3 regions of the Megasphaera sp. DISK 18 genome follow, and region 1 is predicted to be linked to each of the others. Evidence: riboswitches for the same ligand, from Rfam matches in the RefSeq annotation. Region 1 holds a riboswitch; each other region holds the start of a gene.

Region 1 (4,519 bases):
GTCGGTGTCATTCGGGCCCTCATGCTGCTTCGCTATCCGGTCAATGTGCTGGCCGTTTTGCCCCTCGTTGAAAATATTCCTTCCGGCATGGCTTATCACGTCGACGACATCTTGACCATGTATAACGGCAAGACCGTTGAAGTCAAGAATACCGATGCCGAAGGGCGGCTCATTTTAGCCGACGCGTTAACCTATGCTCAGGAAAAAGGGGCGACGCGCCTCATCGACCTGGCGACCCTGACCGGCGCCTGTGTGACGGCCTTGGGTTCGGTGCGGACAGGCATGGTCGGCAACGATCAGGAATGGATGAACCGCTTCTTTAAGGTCGCGACGGAAGCCCATGAAAAGATTTGGCAGCTGCCGGCTGATGAAGAATATGAAAGCCTTTTGAAAAGCAGTGTAGCCGACATGAAGAACGTCGGCGGTCCTGAAGCCGGGGCGATTACGGCCGGTCTCTTCTTGAAGCAGTTCGTAAAGGACGGGACGCCGTGGATCCACCTCGACATCGCCGGTCCTGCTTTCCGGGAAAAGGCCGATGAAACGGGATTTGTCGGCGCCACCGGCGTCGGTATTAAGTCGATTCTGCACTTATTGCAGGGAGGTGTACCGTGATAGTTGATCTTCATATGCATACGACCTGCTCGGACGGTGTCTATACGCCGGAACAGCTGACCAAGATGGCCGTCGATGCCGGGCTCGACGTCATCGCTATTTCTGACCACGATACGGTGGCAGCTTATGACGGCAGTCATACCTTCGCCGCAGGAATCAAGGTCATCCCGGCCATTGAAATAAGCTCTGAATGCGACGGCGAAGATGTCCATATTTTAGGCTACGGGATCAATACCGACGATGAAGCCATGCTTTCCTACTGCCGCGAATTTAAGCAGCGGCGCTTCGACCGGGCCATGGAAATCGTCGACCGTTGCCTGAAAAACGGCTATGACATCGACCGCAAGGTCGTCGAAGACATGGTTCATAAGGGCGGCACCGTCGGCCGTCCCCATATCGCCCGCATGCTCGTCGAAAAAGGCTATTTCCCTGATGTAAAGACCGTCTTTGACAAGGTTCTCTATCATGGCGGCCCCCTCTACGTACCCTATACGCGGCGGACCATCGACGAATGCGTGGCCCTCATCCGCAAGGTCGGGGGACTGGCCGTCTTAGCCCATCCGGGCCTCTTGAAGCGGACTTTGGATGAAGTCCTGACTCATGATTTTGACGGTGTCGAAGTGTACCATCCCAAGAACCGCGGCCGTTTCGACGAATTTTTGGAATTAGCCAAAAAGCGCAATTGGTATATCAGCGGCGGCTCCGATTTTCACGGGACCGTCGGCCGTTTCCCGGAAAAGCTCGGCATCTTTACCGTCGATGCTGAAAAGGTACAGGCTTTGTTGTCTCACGCAACCTAATAAAGGCAGGTGACAGACATGGAAGTTGTCGGTTTTATCGGCGCCAGCGGGACGGGGAAAAGCCACCATGCCCTGGTCGTCGCCTACGATCACGATATTCAGACGATCATCGATGACGGACTCCTCATCGATCACAACCGCATCGTTGCCGGCCGGTCGGCCAAGGATGAAACGAATCGCCTCAAGGCCGTGCGCCGCGCCGTATTCAATAACCCGGACGACGCCGCTGCCATGAAGGCAGCCTTAGCCAAAGCAGCTCCTGAAAAACTGCTCATCCTGGGAACGTCGCGGCACATGATTCACCGCATCTGCGAAGCCCTCGAGCTTCAGGAACCGTCGCGGTTCATCCGCATTGAAGACGTCTCGTGCTCGGAGGAAATCGAAAAGGCTCAAAGTATCCGCATCAAAGAGGGAACGCATATCATCCCCGTGCCGACGATGGAGCTGAAACCCCATTTTCGCGGCTATCTTTTGGATTCGATCCGTTCTTTCTTTTATGACAACAACGGCAAGAAATTGTCGCCCTTCGAGCGTTCCGTCGTTCGTCCCATCTTCAGTTATTATGGGAAACTGACGTTTTCCAACGACGTCCTTGAAAGCCTGGTCCGCCATGCTTTGAGTCAAAATGAAGGCGTGACCAAGGTCAATCGCCTGAAAGTGGCTATCAACTATAACTCGACGCGCAACGGTCTGGCTATTATCTTGTCCCTGACCATTGCCTACGGAGAAAATATAAAGAAACTCATGAGCCGCATCCGTCGCGATATCCAGCACGAAGTGGAATATACGACGGGCATGGCTGTGGAAATCCTCAAGATTACTGTGCGCGACATTTCACCGCAGCCGCCGGAAGAGGAATCATAGAGGGTATCACCTGAAAAGGGCTGCTGACGGCAGCTCCTTTTTCTTGACAGCCTGAATCGGCGGACGGTATAATAAGGTGAAGCATGTGACTGACGGAAGTGGAGTTACCACGGGGAGCATGATTCATAAGAGCCGACCGTCTGGGCGAAACGTTCCAGAAGTGTCGGTATTTTTTTATTTTGGGTCTATCAGGAGGTATCACGATGAACGAACTGAAATTAAAATACGGCTGCAACCCGAACCAGTCGTCGTCCCGGGTATATATGAAGGATGGCAGCGCCCTTCCTTTTACGGTCCTTTGCGGCCGCCCCGGCTATATTAATTTGCTCGACGCCTTTAACAGCTATCAGTTGGTCAAGGAATTGAAAGAAGCGACAGGCCTTCCGGCAGCGGCTTCCTTCAAGCACGTCAGCCCGGCCGGCGCCGCCGTTGCCACGGAGATGAGTGATACCCTGAAGAAGATATATTGGGTCGATGATCTGAAACTGTCGCCCTTGGCCACGGCCTATGCCTGCGCCCGCGGTGCCGATCGCATGAGTTCTTACGGCGATTTCGTTGCCCTCTCCGATGTCTGCGACGTCGAAACGGCAACCCTCTTGAAGCGAGAAGTATCGGACGGCGTCATTGCTCCCGGCTACAGCGACGAAGCCCTGGCTATTTTAAAGACTAAGAAAAAGGGCAATTACTGCGTCCTTCAGATTAATGCCGATTACAAGCCCCAGCCTGTCGAATCGAAAGAAGTCTACGGCGTCACCTTTGAACAGGAACGAAATGAAGCCAAGATCACGGCCGATATGCTGCAGAACATCCCTACGCAGAACAAGGACATCCCGGCGGCTGCTCAGCGCGATCTCATCATCGCCCTCATTACCTTAAAATACACCCAGTCCAACTCCGTCTGCTACGTAAAAGACGGCATGACCATCGGTGTCGGCGCTGGTCAGCAGTCCCGCGTCCACTGCACCCGTCTGGCCGGCAATAAGGCCGACGTCTGGTGGCTCCGTCAGAACCCGAAAGTCTTGAACCTGCCCTTCCGCGACGACGTCCGTCGTCCGAATCGGGACAATGCCATCGACGTCTACATCTCCGACGATTACGAAGACGTCTTGGCCGACGGTATCTGGCAGGATCTCTTTACGGAACAACCGCAGCCCCTTACGCGGGAAGAAAAGAAGGCTTGGATTGCCCAGCTCCACGGCGTAGCCCTTGGCAGTGATGCTTTCTTCCCCTTTGGCGACAACATCGAACGGGCTCATCGCAGCGGCGTCGATTACATCGCCCAGGCCGGTGGTTCGATCCGCGACGACAATGTCATCGAAACGTGCGATAAATATGGAATTGCCATGGCTATGACCGGCCTGCGCCTCTTCCATCATTAAACCGAATACCCTTGCAGCTATTGTAAGATCGTGTGCTTGAAAACTTCGGGCCCATGGTGAGACTTCCTGTCGTCACCGTGGGCCCTTGTTTTATATAACATTACCCTTGATGATGAGGAAGGGGAATCGTATTTTCTTCAGATTGTTTTGCCAAGGTTCCTCTGCGGCGATATAATGAACATATATTATAATAGATACATAAGGAGGGAATTCTATGACACAATATAGGTCGGTCTGCCCCTATGACTGTCCCGACGCCTGCGGTCTCTTAGTAAACGTCGAAGACGGTCGCGTCGTTTCGGTGAAGGGCGATGAAAGCCATCCCTTTACGCGGGGGACGATGTGCCCCAAGATGGCTCACTATGAACGGACGGTCCATTCGCCGCGGCGACTGACGACGCCTTTAAAGCGGACGGGAGCGAAGGGGAGCGGAGAATTTGAGCCCATCTCTTGGGATCAGGCCCTAGATGAAATCGCAGCTTCGTGGAAACAAATTATCGCCGAAAAGGGACCGGAAGCTATCTTGCCCTACTCCTACGCCGGCACCATGGGCATCGTCCAGCACGATGCTCTGCATGGCTTGTTTTATCGGCTAGGTGCGTCGGAACTCGACCGGACGATTTGCGCACCGGCCAAGGGGCAGGGGTTCAAAGACGTCATGGGCGGTACCTTGCCGACGGCGCCCCAGGAAGCGCAAAACAGCGACGCCATCTTCTTGTGGAGCATTCACATGATGGCCACCAATATCCACTTCAAACACGACGTCGACGCTGCTCGGGAAAGGGGAGCCGTCATTTGGTGCATCGATACGTACCGCACCAAGACGGCCGATTTGGCTGATCATTTCGTCGCCATTCGCCCCGG
Region 2 (4,519 bases), on a different contig from region 1:
CAGCCCGACCAGTACGTCATCGGCCTCAACGGCGGCAACATCACGGAAAACAAGGGCAGCCGCTCCCTTTTCTGGGATCCCATTCCCTTTGACCTGGCCGATCAGATTTTCCGCAAGTGTGCTTCCTACGGTCAGTGCCTGCACATCTATACGCGGGACGTCGTCTACATCACCAATATTACGCCGGACGAAGAAGCTTTCCTGAAGGGCCGCATGGCCTACACGCCTTGCGAAGAAACGACCCTCGATTTTATCCGCGGTAAAGAAGAAGTCGGGAAATTGATCCTGACCAATACGGACTACGACTATTTGGAAACCGTCCATGCCGAACTGAAACCCCTCCTCGACGACATTACGGTCAGCTTCTCCAGCAACCGCTACATTGAATTCATGCATAAAGGCGTCAATAAGGGCGCCGGCCTCTTGAAATTGGCCGATATCCTCGGCGTGCGTCCGGAAGAAACGATGGCCATCGGTGACAACATCAACGACATCGACATGCTTAAAGCGGCCGGCCTGTCCGTCGGCGTCCGCAACCTGAATCCCGTCATTCGCGAGTACTGCGACGTCGTGACCGAAGCGACCAACAACGAAGGCGCCGTCGCTGAAGCCATCGAAAAATACGTATTGTAAACATCAGGTCCCTGCACGCCTTGCGTCAGGGGCCGATTTTCAGTATGATAGATGTAAATCACAGAAAGGAAAAGCTGCCTTATCGGGATAGGCAGCAGGAACAGGCATATGAACTCTACCGAAGCTATCTTAAAATTACAGAACGGCAGTGACGTCCGCGGCATCGCCGTCGAAGGCGTTCCTGACGAAAAGGTCAACCTGACGCCGGAAGCGGTCAACCGTATTGCCGCCGGCTTTGCCAAATTTTTAGCGAAGAAACTGGGCAAAAAGGAAGGAGATCTGCGCATCGCCGTCGGCCACGATTCGCGCATCTCGGCCGATATGATGAAGGAATCCGTCTTTGCCGGTCTCCTCGGCCGGGGCGTTCACGTCACCGACTGCGGCTTGGCATCGACGCCGGCCATGTTCATGTCCATCATTTTTGAAGACACGGCCATGGACGGGTCCATCATGATCACGGCCAGCCACTTGCCGTACAACCGCAACGGCCTCAAATTCTTTACCAAAGACGGCGGCCTTGAAAAGCAGGAAATCAAAGAAGTCCTGACCATCGCTTCGAATTTATCGGCAACGGCCGTATCGACGGCAGCCATCGCCTCGCTGGACCTCATCGACCGCTATGCCCTCCACCTGCGCCAGAAGATCTGCGCCGGTCTCCGTGCGGGCATGTTCGACCGTCCCTTGGAAGGGATGCACATCGTCGTCGACGCCGGTAACGGCAGCGGCGGTTTCTTTGCCACTAAAGTATTGGCCCCCCTCGGCGCCGATACGACAGGAAGTCAGTTCCTCGAACCGGACGGCCACTTCCCGAATCATATCCCCAATCCGGAAAATAAAGAAGCCATGGCGGCCATTCGAAAAGCCGTCCTCGACAACAAGGCCGACCTGGGCCTCATCTTCGATACCGACGTCGACCGCATGAGCGCCGTCCTGCCCAGTGGGGAAGAAATCAACCGCAACGCCCTCATCGCCATGATGGCCGCTATCTTAGCTCCGGACTATCCGGGCAGTACCATCATTACCGACTCGGTCACGTCCGACGAATTGACGACCTTCCTTCAGGACGAACTGCACCTCGTCCATCACCGTTACATGCGGGGCTATAAGAATGTCATCGACGAATGCATCCGCCTTAACAAGGCCGGCACCGTATCGCCCTTGGCCATCGAAACGTCGGGCCACGGCGCCTTAAGTGAAAACTACTACCTCGACGACGGCGCTTATTTGGCTGTCAAACTCCTCATGGCCGCCGCCAAGGCCAAGAAAGCCGGAAAGCCCTTGGGCGACCTCATCGCAGCCCTCGGCCAGCCTGCTGAAGGTGTCGAATACCGCCTCAAGATAAAGGGCGACGACGCGCAGGCCTATGGTGCCGACGTCCTCAAAGCCTTTGAAGAACGGGCCGAACAAGCCGGGATTTCCATTGCCAAACCGTCTTATGAAGGTGTCCGCCTCGTATTCGACGGCGGCTGGGCTCTCTTGCGCATGTCCCTCCACGACACCAATATGCCCCTTAACATCGAAAGCAAGACCGTCGGCGGATGTGAAACCATCGCCAAGACCGTAAAAGGTTTCCTGGCCGGTTTTGACCGCTTGGACATTACCGTCCTTCCGGATTAAGACAGGCGGCGTCTTGTTCCAACGTCCATTCATACCGTACGTAAAAACAGCCCTTGACGACGAGGGCTGTTTTTTTGTATAATAAATGCACAATCATGTGACTGACGGAAGTGGAGTTACCACGGGGAGCATGATTTCTTGAAGCCGACCGTCTGGGCAACTTACCAGCGGAGCGGCCTTTTTTTATGCAGCGGACAAGGAGTGACTACCATGGCAAAGGTATTAAGCGATATCGAAATTGCACAACAGACGACATTAGAACCGATTACGACCATTGCAAAAAAGGTCGGACTGACCGACGACGACTTGGAACTCTACGGCAAATATAAGGCCAAGATTTCCTTTGACGCCATCAAGCGCCTTTCTAAAGAAAAAGACGGCAAACTCGTCTTGGTTACGGCCATTACGCCGACGCCGGCCGGCGAAGGCAAGACCTTAACGACCATCGGTTTGGCACAGGCTTTGAATTACATGGGCCATAAGGCCGTCGTCGCCCTGCGCGAACCGTCCCTCGGCCCTGTCTTTGGCATCAAAGGCGGCGCTGCCGGCGGCGGTTATTCCCAGGTCCTGCCCATGGAAGACATCAACCTCCATTTCACCGGTGACATGCATGCCATTACGGCGGCCAACAACCTTCTGGCAGCGGCCATCGACAACCACGTCCATCAGGGCAATGCCCTTCGCATCGACGTGCGCCGCATCATCTGGAAGCGGGTCATGGACATGAACGACCGGGCCCTTAGAAACCTCGTCGTCGGCATGGGCGGCAAGGTCTGCGGCTTCCCGCGGGAAGACCACTTCATGATCACCGTCGCTTCGGAAATCATGGCAGCTCTGTGCTTAGCCCGTGACCTCATGGACCTCAAGAAACGGATGGGGGACATCACCGTCGCCTATGACCTGGACGGCAATTTGGTTACGGCCCGTCAGCTCGGCGTCGAAGGCGCCATGGCTATCCTCATGAAAGATGCCATCAAACCGAATCTGGTCCAGACCATCGAACATACGCCGGCCCTCGTTCACGGCGGTCCCTTTGCCAATATCGCCCACGGCTGCAACTCCGTCGTCGCCACGAAACTGGCCATGAAGATGGGCGACATCGCCGTTACGGAAGCCGGTTTCGGTGCCGACCTCGGCGCTGAAAAGTTTATGGACATCAAGTGCCGCTTCGCCGGGATCAAACCTGATGCCGTCGTCATCGTCGCTACCGTCCGGGCCCTCAAGATGCACGGCGGCGTCGACAAGAAGAACCTTCAGGAAGAAAACGTCGAAGCCTTGAAGAAGGGCTTTGAAAACCTCGCCAAACACATCGAAAACATGCGCCTCTTCGACGTTCCCGTCGTCGTCGGCATCAATAAATTCATCAGCGACACCGACGCTGAAATCGAAACCCTGCGCCAGCTCTGCGCCGACTACGGCGTCGAAGCAGCCCTCAACAACTGCTGGGCCGAAGGCGGCAAGGGCGGCGTCGAAATGGGCGAAAAAGTCCTCAAGATGCTGGAACAGCCCAAGACGCCGTACAAACCGATCTACGACGTCAACGATTCCATTCCGGACAAACTGACGGCCATCGTTCAGAAGATTTACGGCGGCGACGGCGTCGTCTTTGAAGGCAACGCCAAGAAACAGATTCAGGAACTGGAAGCCTTCGGCCTCGACCACATGCCGATCTGCGTGGCCAAGACCCAGTATTCCCTGTCGGACAATCCGGCTCTCCTGGGGGCTCCCAAGCACTTTACGGTCACCGTCAAAGACGTCCGCGTCTGCACCGGTGCCGGCTTCATCGTCTGCCAGACGAGCAACATCATGACCATGCCGGGCCTGCCGAAGGTCCCGGCGGCCAACCGCATGGACATCGACGAAAACGGCGTCATTACAGGTCTCTTCTAAGATGGATTATACGAAGTTCCAATCGATGCCTCTCGACCAACTCTTAGCGGTGACGGCCTCTAAAGAGCCCATTCCCGGCGGCGGCGGCATCGCTGCCATGACGGCTGCATCGGCAGCAGCCTTAGTGGAAATGGTGGCCAACCTGACCATCGGGAAAAAAGGGTATGAAGAAATCGAAAAGCTCATGGTGTCCATCCGCGACAAGGCACAGGCCTTGCGCCAACGCTATCTCGACGGCATCGCCGAAGACGCGGCGGCCTTCGACAACGTCATCCGTTCCGTCCGCCTGCCAAAGGATACGCCCCATCGGGCGGCCATCGTCGAACAGGCCTTTAAAGATGCGGCTACGTCGCCTTTTGAGCTGGGGAAGGACATCTTT
Region 3 (4,519 bases), on a different contig from region 1:
TCAGCCGGCCAGGCCAACGGTACCAGCGGCTATGAAGAAGCGGCAGCTCAAGGGCTGATTGCCGGTATCAATGCGGCTTTAAAAGTGCAGCATAAAGATCCCTTCGTCCTGACCCGCTCCGAAGCTTACATCGGCGTCCTCATCGATGATTTAGTCACTAAGGGAACGAACGAGCCTTACCGCATCATGACCAGCCGCAGCGAGTACCGACTCATCCTGCGTCAGGACAATGCCGACTTGCGCCTGACCCAGAAGGGTTACGACATCGGTTTGGTAACAGAAGAACGATACCGGGCCTTCACGGCTAAGAAAGAGGCCATCGACGCCGGGATTGCAGCCTTGAAGGGAATTTCGGTTACGCCGTCTAAAGACAACTTAGCCAAACTTGAAAAACTCGGCACAGCGCCTATCCATACGGCTCTCACAGCCTATGACCTTCTTCGTCGTGATGACGTGACCTATGCGTCCCTACAGACCGTCTTTGACTTGCCGGACTTAGCGGAAGACGTTGAGGAAGAAATCGAAATCATGATTAAGTACGAAGGCTACATCAGCCGTCAGATGGAACAGGTCGACAAGATGAACCGCTTGGAAAAGAAGAAAATGCCCAAAGACATCGTCTATGCCGACATCGACACTTTGTCTGCCGAAGCGCGGCAGAAGCTCGATGAAATCCGCCCCTTGTCCTTAGGTCAGGCCAGCCGTATTTCCGGCGTTTCACCGGCCGATATTACGGCCCTTCTGATTCTCTTGGAACAACACAACCGGGGGGATAAGTAATATGTTTGGCAGTGAATTACAATCGGCTCTTACAGCCATGGGACTTTCGGTGACGGAGGAACAGCTCCGCCAATTCGACGTCTTTCATGAACAATTAATTGAAACCAATAAGGTCATGAACCTGACGGCCATTACCGAGCCTAAAGAAGTAGCGATAAAACACATGGCTGACAGTCTTTCCTGTTATGAAGAGGATTGCTTTACGCCGGGGGCGTCCGTTCTTGATTTGGGAACCGGCGCCGGCTTTCCCGGCCTGCCCTTGCTCATCTATCGCCCGGATTTGAAGGTTACCTTTTTTGACTCCCTGCAAAAGAGACTTACTTTTTTGCAGAACCTGGTTGATCAATTGGGACTTACTGCCGATTTCCTTCACGGTCGGGCCGAAGAGGCAGCCCATCAGCCTATCTACCGCAGTGCCTTTGACGTCGTGACCAGCCGAGCCGTGGCTCGTTTAAATATTCTGGCCGAATGGGCTCTGCCTTATGTCAAACAGGACGGTTATTTCATTTCTTTAAAGGGCGCCCAGTATGAGGACGAACTGAAAGAAGCTGAAAAGGCCTTGAAGATTTTAGGCGGTACGGTGGCCCGTGTGAAGGCCGTTCAGCTTCCGGGACTCGATGAGGTGCGGGCCGTCATCTATATTCAAAAGACTGGCGAAAGTCCTAAAAAATATCCGCGCAAGCCGAAAATGGCTGTAAAAAATCCTTTATAAAGGAGAGGTGCAATTATGTCTTTGAAAAAAATGATTTGTTTGGCTGCCGCTGCCTGTATGACCCTGGCAGCGCCGGTCTTTGCCGATGAACTGCAGAAACCGGATATCGAGGCTCATGCAGCCTATGTTATGGATGCCGATACGGGGGATGAACTCTATGCGAAAAATGCCGATGACCTGGCCTATCCCGGCAGTACGACGAAAATTATGACGGCCATCCTCGGTATTGAGCTCGGTAAGGGGCAGAATATGATGGATAAACCCCTTAATATTACGAATGATATCTATGACATCGAAAGTGATGCCTCCGTTCTCGGCATCAAACCGGGCGATCAGATTACCCTCAGTAATGGCATGACCGGCATGATGCTCGTATCGGGCTGTGATGCAGCCGTTGCCGTCGCCGAAACGGTGACGCCGACAGAATCTGATTTTGTTGCCAAGATGAATGAAAAAGCAGCTGCTTTAGGCGCTTCTCATACGCACTTTGCCAATCCTCACGGCCTTCCCGATACGAACCATTACTCGACGGCTCGCGACATGGCTGTTATCGCTGCCTATGGCATGAAGATTCCTGAATTTCAGGATATGGTCAGCCGAAGCGAATTCGACATGCCCTATATGGACGGCGGATTCAAGCACTGCACGTCGACCAACGAGTTTTTGACCAGCGGCTTTGCCGGCGCCAACGGCATCAAGACCGGTACGACCAATGCCGGTGGTCCTTGTCTTGTCGTTTCGGCAACGAGAGACGGTCGGACGGTCATCGCATCGATCATGAATTCGAGCGACCGCTATGGCGATGCCCAGAAACTGATGACCTACGCTTTTTCGGCTCTGAAAGATGCGGAACCTGCAGAAAATGTCTACATCGTGCGCCATGCACCGGCAGGCCAGACCTTATCGGATATTCAGGAAAAGCAGCAGCAGGCCGCTGAATTAGCTGCTCAGCAGGGGCAGGAACAATCGTCGAGTGCAGCAACGACACAAAAAGCTGCCGGCCAGTCCACGGAATCGAAGGATTACGTTCCTTTTTCTCCGGCCGCTTAAAATTTGATATTGACAAAATAAATCAATATTCGTATAATAACATCAGCAGATTCGTACAGGACTGACGGATTCAAGTGGAGCAACCACGTGAACTGTACGAAGCCATTTCATGCCGACCGTCTGGGCAAGTGTATGCTACTAACATATTCTTGGGCCCGGGGGTCGGTATATTTTTTTTCAGACCTCTTGGCTCCCTACCTGGAAGGAGATAATGGATCATGAAAAGAAATCGTTGGCTCATCGCTTTGTCGGCTATCGGCCTCCATATTTGTATCGGCAGTGTCTACGCTTGGAGCGTTTTGACCAAGCCGATCATGGAAGCTATGGGCTTTAGCCTGCAGGAAACGACGTGGACTTTTTCTTTAGCTATTTTATTCCTCGGATTATCGGCCGGTTTCTTGGGCAGTTTTGTTCAAAAAATCGGACCTCGCAAATCAGGGCTCTTGTCGATGACCTTCTTCGTCTTGGCTATGTTTGGTACGGCAGCTGCCCTCTACCTGCACAGCCTGCCCATGCTCTACTTGTTCTACGGCGTCATCGGCGGCATCGGCCTGGGGACGGGCTACATTACGCCGGTATCGACGTTGGTTAAGTGGTTCCCTGAAAACCGCGGCTTTGCAACGGGTTTGGCCATCATGGGCTTCGGTTTTGCCAGCCTGATTGCAGGTCCTGCCATGCAAATTCTGGTTCAGTCTTTTGGTCTGGTGGCTAATTTCATCATCCTCGGTATTGTATATATGGTCATCATGACAGCATCGTCCTTATATTTAGCGCCTCCCGAAGAAGATTCGGCAGCGGCTGCTGAAAAGAAATCGAACGTTGAATATGCCGATGCACAGCCTCAGTTTACCGTTCGCGACTCCATGAAAACGTGGCAGTTCTACGCCATTTGGTGGCTCTTCTTTACGAACATTACCTGCGGCATCGCCCTCTTGGCCGTTGCATCTCCCATGGCCCAGGATGTCGTCGGCATGTCGCCTATGGCAGCGGCTTCTATGGTCGGCCTCATCGGTCTCTTGAACGGTGCCGGCCGCATTGCTTGGGCTACCGTTTCCGACTATATCGGCCGTTCGTCGACGTATGTCTTATTCTTCGCCATTGAAATCCTGGCCTTCTGGCAGCTTGCCAATGTAACCAGCGCTTTCAGCTTCCAAATCCTCCTCCTGCTCATCATTACTTGCTATGGCGGCGGTTTTTCCTGCATGCCGGCTTACCTCAGCGACCTTTTTGGTACCAAGTATCTCAGTGCCATTCACGGCCGTATCCTGACGGCTTGGGGGGCTGCCGGCGTTGCCGGTCCGGTCTTGGTATCGATCATCAAAGAAACGACGAACAGCTACGCTACGACGCTGTACTTCTTCGTCGGAGCCTTCGTAGTGGCTTTGGTACTGATGGCATTCTTGAAATACCAGACCCGTCACGGAATTGAAACGACGGCCCAGCCCTCCCGGAGTACCGGTATGTAAGTGCTTTCTTAAACAGAAATGATTGACCTGACCGATTCATCATCGGTTTATGGAAGTTCATGGAAGGAAATTGTCCCTTATATGACAGTTTCCTTCTTTTTTTTTATTTCTATGTGAATAAAATCACTTGAATGAGCTGAGCACATAAATGAACGAATTTGATTGCTTTTTGATTATAATGGTTGTATTTGATTGAAAATGAATGAAAATAACGATATAATATGGCGAGAGGAGGCTGGAAAAGGAAGTGATGCGATGCTGACTGAAGAAAGACATGAAAAAATAATGCGACTCGTCAATACGAGCGGAGCCGTATCTGTTCAGGATTTAGTTAGTTTTTTGAACATCTCGGAATCGACAGTCCGAAGGGATTTACTGACCCTTGATCGGGAAGGCCGCCTGCGCCGTGTTCATGGCGGAGCGACGACGCTTCGAGACGATTCTTTATATGAAGCGGATATGGAGAATTTGCAGGATAAATATTCTATTCATATGAGTGAAAAGCGGCGTA

What was found. A riboswitch is a leader RNA that binds a small molecule or an ion and turns the genes downstream of it on or off. The one in region 1 is predicted to bind ZMP and ZTP.
Region 2: another riboswitch for ZMP and ZTP. It lies ahead of A0U42_RS05100 (formate--tetrahydrofolate ligase); the one in region 1 lies ahead of A0U42_RS05470 (phosphoribosylaminoimidazolecarboxamide formyltransferase).
Region 3: another riboswitch for ZMP and ZTP. It lies ahead of A0U42_RS04630 (OFA family MFS transporter); the one in region 1 lies ahead of A0U42_RS05470 (phosphoribosylaminoimidazolecarboxamide formyltransferase).

What each region holds. Positions count from the first base shown of each region.
Region 1 covers NZ_LUGJ01000023.1:12,260-16,778, reverse strand. The annotation lists gene A0U42_RS05485 (leucyl aminopeptidase) at 1-612, shown strand, start outside; gene A0U42_RS05480 (PHP domain-containing protein) at 609-1,412, shown strand; gene A0U42_RS05475 (Asp23/Gls24 family envelope stress response protein) at 1,431-2,276, shown strand; ZMP/ZTP riboswitch at 2,352-2,429, shown strand; gene A0U42_RS05470 (phosphoribosylaminoimidazolecarboxamide formyltransferase) at 2,480-3,655, shown strand; gene A0U42_RS05465 (molybdopterin-dependent oxidoreductase) at 3,870-4,519, shown strand, end outside.
Region 2 covers NZ_LUGJ01000021.1:66,154-70,672, forward strand. The annotation lists gene A0U42_RS05090 (Cof-type HAD-IIB family hydrolase) at 1-633, shown strand, start outside; gene A0U42_RS05095 (phosphoglucomutase) at 742-2,250, shown strand; ZMP/ZTP riboswitch at 2,338-2,415, shown strand; gene A0U42_RS05100 (formate--tetrahydrofolate ligase) at 2,461-4,140, shown strand; gene A0U42_RS05105 (cyclodeaminase/cyclohydrolase family protein) at 4,142-4,519, shown strand, end outside.
Region 3 covers NZ_LUGJ01000019.1:23,603-28,121, forward strand. The annotation lists gene mnmG (tRNA uridine-5-carboxymethylaminomethyl(34) synthesis enzyme MnmG) at 1-780, shown strand, start outside; gene rsmG (16S rRNA (guanine(527)-N(7))-methyltransferase RsmG) at 782-1,492, shown strand; gene A0U42_RS04625 (D-alanyl-D-alanine carboxypeptidase family protein) at 1,508-2,542, shown strand; ZMP/ZTP riboswitch at 2,590-2,675, shown strand; gene A0U42_RS04630 (OFA family MFS transporter) at 2,761-4,008, shown strand; gene A0U42_RS04635 (DeoR/GlpR family DNA-binding transcription regulator) at 4,264-4,519, shown strand, end outside.